2 linked regions of the Allochromatium vinosum DSM 180 genome follow. The protein of the gene in region 2 binds, or shares a complex with, the protein of the main gene of each other region. Links are inferred from orthologs where the notes say so. Each region holds a gene or a part of one and is shown on either strand. Other genes may lie near its edges.

What was found.
Region 1: the proteins of ALVIN_RS11150 (region 2) and cheY are in contact, whole or in part, in a solved structure (PDB 1A0O), measured with the Escherichia coli proteins. The link is inferred for Allochromatium vinosum DSM 180 from one-to-one orthologs.

The regions. Positions count from the first base shown.
Region 1 is NC_013851.1:3,295,638-3,298,616, reverse strand. The notes cover bases 51-2,957. They hold cheY (chemotaxis response regulator CheY), read left to right. Parts: upstream 51-1,267; coding sequence 1,268-1,648; downstream 1,649-2,957. Other genes in these bases: ALVIN_RS14560 (chemotaxis protein CheA), read left to right, coding at 2,443-2,957; ALVIN_RS14565 (protein phosphatase CheZ), read left to right, coding at 1,652-2,416; ALVIN_RS14575 (RNA polymerase sigma factor FliA), read left to right, coding at 475-1,221; ALVIN_RS14580 (MinD/ParA family protein), read left to right, coding at 51-474. In the rest of the region: more of ALVIN_RS14580, read left to right, coding at 1-50; more of ALVIN_RS14560, read left to right, coding at 2,958-2,979. UniProt on the Escherichia coli protein: Involved in the transmission of sensory signals from the chemoreceptors to the flagellar motors.
Region 2 is NC_013851.1:2,556,318-2,559,451, reverse strand. The notes cover bases 73-3,134. They hold ALVIN_RS11150 (chemotaxis protein CheW), read left to right. Parts: upstream 73-437; coding sequence 438-2,831; downstream 2,832-3,134. Other genes in these bases: ALVIN_RS11145 (chemotaxis protein CheW), read left to right, coding at 2,874-3,134; ALVIN_RS11155 (response regulator), read left to right, coding at 73-405. In the rest of the region: more of ALVIN_RS11155, read left to right, coding at 40-72. UniProt on the Escherichia coli protein: Involved in the transmission of sensory signals from the chemoreceptors to the flagellar motors. CheA is autophosphorylated; it can transfer its phosphate group to either CheB or CheY.

The DNA of each region.
Region 1 (2,979 bases), 740 kb from region 2 along the record:
AAGCCGCTCGATATCCTGGTCGTCGACACGGCGGCAGGCGTCCATGATTCGGTCACCAGCTTCTGCAAGGCCGTCCAGCAGGTGTTCGTGGTGGTCTGCGACGAACCGGCGTCCTTGACAGATGCCTATGCACTGATCAAGGTTCTACATCAGGAGCACGGGGTGCGTCGTTTTCGGATAATCTGCAACATGCTACGCGACATCGAATCCGGTCAGCGTCTGATGCGCAAACTCTCGGCTGTCTGCGCCAACTATCTGCCGGATGTGGTGCTGGAGACGGCGGCCATGATCCCGATGGACGACAAGCTGCGTCTGGCGGTGCAGCGACGCCAGCCCGTGGTCAGCCTCTATCCGGGCAGTCCGGCCGGCCGCGTCTTCAACGACCTGGCACGTCGGATCGATGCCGCGCGCGGCGGCGCCACTGACCTGGGCGGCATCGGCTTTTTCGTCGAGCGTCTGCTGCAAGGCGCCTAGATGGTCCGCGCCCGGTCTCGGATGGGGTATGCGAGCGCCGGCGACGAGGCGGCGCGGCTGGTGTCCGAGCATGTCGATTTGGTGCGGCGCATCGCCCATCATCTGGTGGCGCGGTTGCCGGCCTCTGTTCAGGTCGAGGATCTGATACAGTCCGGCATGGTCGGACTGATCGAGGCGGCGCGCCAGTTCCAGACGGGACAGGGCGCGACCTTCGCCACCTATGCCGGCATTCGTGTGCGCGGAGCCATGATCGACGAGCTGAGGCGCGCCGACTGGACGCCGCGTTCGGTGCATCGCAACAGTCGCCGTATCGCCGAGGCGATCCATCAGGTCGAATCACGCGAAGGACGCGCGGCCAGTGATCGCGAGATCGCCGAAACACTGGGGGTCACACTCGACGACTATCATGGCATGTTGCAGGATACGGCCAGTTGCCAGATCCTAGGGCTGGAAGACCTGTTTGGCGAGGACGCCGACAGCGACAGGTTCCTGCCTGGGGCGGGCACCGCTCCGACCGAGCAACTGGAGCGCGAGCAGTTCGCCCAGGCCTTGGCCGAGGCGCTGGCGGACTTACCGGAACGCGAGCGCCTGGTGCTCGCGCTCTACTATGATGAAGAACTCAATCTGCGCGAAATCGGAGCCGTTCTCGATGTCACCGAGTCGCGCGTGAGCCAGATTCGCAGTCAGGCCCTGCACCGTCTGCGGGGCCGTTTGAGCGACTGGACCCGAGCGGGACCCGGCGCGTGATTCTCAAACCAACAGATTCCATGTGGAGCGTTGCGTGGACAAAGGCATGAAAATTCTCATCGTGGACGATTTCTCCACCATGAGACGCATCATCAAGAACCTGCTGCGTGAGCTGGGGTTCAGCAATACCTCCGAAGCCGACGATGGCAGCACCGCGCTGCCGATGCTCAAGAGCGGCGGCTTCGACTTCCTGATCACCGACTGGAACATGCCGAACATGGAGGGCATCGCACTGCTCAAGGCGGTGCGCGCCGACCCCATGCTCAAGTCGCTGCCGGTGCTCATGGTGACCGCCGAGGCCAAGCGCGACCAGATCGTCGAGGCGGCCCAAGCCGGCGTCAACGGCTATATCGTCAAACCCTTCACCGCCGAGACGCTGAAGGAAAAGATCGACAAGATCTTTGAGCGCCTCGATGCGCAGGGATGAGCGATGGACAACGATGAAGAACGTCTGAGTCTACAGCTGGATCTGGCGCGTCGTCTGGTCGAGCAGTTGGAGGCCGGAGATCGCGCCGGGGCCGACGAGAGCATCCGTCAGCTGCGCCTGCCCTATGAGCGCGAACTCTTCGAGGAACTCGGCAAGCTCACGCGCGACCTGCACGAGGCGCTCAACAGCTTCCGCGGCGACTCGCGCCTGATCGAACTGACCCGCGACGAGATCCCGGACGCCAAGGAGCGTCTGAACTATGTCGTCTCCATGACCGAGCAGGCGACGCATCGCACGCTCAACGCGCTCGACGAGTCCATGCCCATCGCCGAGTCGCTCCACGACCGTTCGGCGACGCTGCACGAGCAATGGAGCCGCTTTCGCAATCGCGAACTGTCGGTCGACGAATTTCGCGAGCTGGCGCGCGAGCTCGACGACTTCCTGACCCAGAGCGGACAGGAGACCGAACGCCTCAAATCGCTGATGTCCGAGATCCTGATGGCCCAGGACTATCAGGATCTCACCGGTCAGATCATTCGGCGGGTCATCCGGCTGGTGCATGAGGTCGAGGAGAACCTGGTCGGACTCATCCGGCTGTCGAGCGCCCGGATGGAGTTGCCCAAGGTCGCCAAGGCGAGTCCGGACGAAACCGAAGCGTCAGAGGTTCGAGGGCATGGACCGATCGTACCCAATACGCAGGACGCGGGCGCCGATGTCGTCAGCGGACAGGACGACGTGGATGCACTGCTCTCCAGTCTGGGCTTCTAGCCCACCGAACCCCAGAGTGATCATGCATGGCAATCGATCCGAATGACGAAATCCTCCAGGACTTTCTGGTCGAGGCCGGTGAACTGCTGGAGGCGCTCAACGAGCAGCTGATCGATCTGGAGCAGAACCCCAACGATCGCGATCTGCTCAATGCGGTCTTCCGCAGCTTCCACACCATCAAGGGCGGTGCGGGCTTCCTCAATCTCAATGCCCTGGTCGTGGTCTGTCATCATGCCGAGGACGTCTTCAATCTGCTGCGCAATGGCGAGCGCCGCATCGACCCGGTTCTCATGGACGTGGTGCTGCGCGTACTCGACGTGCTCAACGTCATGTTCGGCGATCTCAAGTCGGCGCGTGAGCCCGAGCCGGCTCCACCGGCACTGATCGCAGATCTGGCGGCGCTCGCCGTTCCGGACGCGGCGGGGACGAGTGCACCCGAACCCGCGCCGGAGCCGGTACCCGAACCACCGCCCGTCGCCGAGTCCGAGCCGCTCAGCGCTCGACCGCCCGAGCCGACGCCGGCGCCCGCAATCGAGGCCGGCTCCACGGCCGAATCGGCCGAC
Region 2 (3,134 bases):
GGCGATCGGACTCATCGCAATTCTCAAGGATCCAACGACATGGCTAAGACGATTCTAACCGTGGACGATTCGGCGTCCATCCGACAGATGGTCTCCTTCACGCTGAAGGAGGCGGGGTATGCGGTCACTGAGGCGGTCGACGGACAGGACGGCCTCGACAAGGCACGCTCCGGCAAGTTCGATCTCATCTTCACCGACCAGAACATGCCGCGCATGGACGGACTGAGCCTCATCAAACAGTTGCGCGCCCTGCCGACCTACAAGTCGGTGCCCATCCTGATGCTCACCACCGAGTCGAGCGACGCCATGAAGAGTCAGGGCCGGGCAGCCGGCGCGACCGGCTGGCTGGTCAAACCCTTCGACCCGGCCAAGCTGCTGGAAGTCGTCCGCAAAGTGATCGGTTGAACGCGCCGCGCCAGAGCTGAGGGGGAGGGGTCATGAGCATCGACATGAGTCAGTTCTATCAGGTGTTCTTCGAGGAGGCCGGCGAGAACCTGGCCGCGATGGAGAGCCTGTTGCTGGAGTTGGACGTCGAAGCGCCGGATCTGGAGACCCTCAACGCCATCTTCCGCGCCGCGCATTCCATCAAGGGCGGGGCCGGCACCTTCGGTTTCAGCGACATGGCCGAAGTGACCCATATACTGGAGACCCTGCTCGATCGGCTGCGCAAGCAGGAACTGGCCCCAACGGTCGAGATGGTCGATGCCTTCCTCCAGGCCGGCGATGTGCTCAAGTCCCAGCTCCAGGCCCATCAGGAAGGCGAGGAGTACGAAGATTCGCGCGTAACCGAGGTCTGCCAGCACTTGGAACGGCTGGCGCGTGCGGACGATGCTGAGGGAGACGTTCCGGCGTCGTCTGCGGGCGAGATTCGGCCGACAGGCACGGTCGAGGCCGAGTCATCCGTCACGCACTGGCGTCTCGCGTTCGAGCCGGCCGGCATTGGTCAGGGCACGCCGGATGAACGTCGCGCCCTGTTCGAGGCGCTGGGTGAGCTGGGCCGGATCCAGGACATCGGTGCCGGCGAGACCGAGCGCTGCCTGTGGCAGTTGACATCGGCAGCCGGACGCGGCGCGATCGAAGAGATCCTGGCCTTCATCTGCGAGCCGGGGCAGGTCGAGATCGACACGATCGAGACACCGGAAGCGCCTGCTGAGACCGAGGCGGAAACCGAGACCGCCTACGGCTTTTTCACCGATGCACCCGGTCTGCAAGGCGACGCCGTGTTCGGCGCGGCCGCATCGGCGACCGAGCCGGATCAGGACGAACTCGGCTATGGTTTTTTCGAGGGCGCGCCCGGAACCGAGCACGGCGCCTCGGACTCGACTCCCGACCAGACCCAGGCGTTCGGTTTTCAGATCGAGATCCTGGAGTCCGACGGCTACGGCTTCTTCCGCGACGCCCCCGGCACCGAGGCCGCACTCGATCAGGAGCACTCGGGTTATGGACTCTTCGGCGGCAGCCCCGGCATGGATCGAGTGGCCGCCGTGGCGCACCAGGAGCGGCTCGACGATGAACGCGGGTATGGACTCTTCAATTCGGCACCCGGCTCTCCCGAGTCACGCCTGGACGACGATGCCTCGGCACCGATATCAACGGCAGCATCGCCGGCCATGGAGCGCGAGAGCCGTGCCGGCAACGCGCCCAAGCGCCCGGCCACGACCGATTCGTCCATCCGCGTCAGCGTCGAGAAAGTCGACCAACTGATCAATCTGGTCGGCGAACTCGTCATCACCCATGCCATGCTCGCCGACTCGGCGGCCGGACTCGACCCGGTCGTCCATGAGCGCATCATGGCCGGGCTGTCGAACCTGGAACGCAACTCGCGCGATCTGCAGGAAGCGGTGATGTCGATCCGCATGATGCCGATCAGCTTCGTCTTCAATCGCTTCCCGCGCGTGGTGCGCGACACGGCGGCCAGTCTCGGCAAAAGGGTCACGCTCAAGCTCATCGGCGAGGATACCGAACTCGACAAGGGGCTGATCGAGCGTCTGGCCGATCCGCTCAACCATCTGGTGCGCAACAGCATCGACCACGGCATCGAGCGCCCCGAGGCGCGTCTGGCCGCCGGCAAGCCCGAGACCGGCGAGATCGTGCTGCGCGCCAGCCATCGCGGCGGCAGCGTGGTGGTCGAGGTCAGTGACGACGGCGCCGGACTCAAGCGCGAGAAACTGCTCGCCAAGGCCGCCAAGCAGGGCATCCCGATGCCGGACAACCCGTCCGACAAGGATGTCTGGCAGCTCATCTTCCACGCCGGCTTCTCGACCGCCGAGCGCGTCACCGACATCTCGGGGCGCGGTGTCGGCATGGACGTGGTGCGGCGCAACATCGAGGACATGAACGGCCGGGTCGAGGTCGACTCGACGGCCGGGCGCGGCACGCACATCACCATCCGCCTGCCGCTGACGCTCGCCATCCTCGACGGACTCTCGGTGCGCATGGGCGAGGAAATGTTCATCCTGCCGTTGACCGTGATCCAGGAATCGATCCAGCCGCGCGCCGAGCAGTTCAAGACCGTCGTCGGCAAAGGGCGCGTAGTCCAGATCAACGACGAATATCTGCCGTTGGTGAGTCTGCACGATGTCTTCAGCAGCGGCCGCCCCGAGCCGAACCTGCTCGATGGCATCCTGGTCATCGTCGAGACCAACGAGGGGCGTGCCGCCGTATTGGTCGACGAACTGGTCGCCCAGCATCAGGTCGTCATCAAGAGCCTGGAGACCAACTATCGCAAGGTGGAAGGCGTTTCGGGGGCCACCATCATGGGCGATGGGCGCGTCGCCCTGATCCTGGACGTCGATGCCCTGGTCCGGCTCAACCGCCGGGCCGGCGGCTAGTCGAGATCGAATACTCAAACGAGACAAGGGGAGACCGAGACCATGAACGACGAGCGCCGGGAGGGCAGCGCGGTCGCGACCGACAGCGCGCGTGAGTATCTGACCTTTACGCTGGGCGATGAGGAGTACGGCATCGACATCCTCAAGGTCCAGGAGATCCGCGGCTATGACGCCGTGACCAAGATCGCCAACTCGCCCGACTTCATCAAGGGCGTGATCAACATGCGCGGCATCATCGTGCCCATCATCGACATGCGTCTGAAGTTCCATCTCGGGCAGGTCGAGTACAACGAATTCACGGTG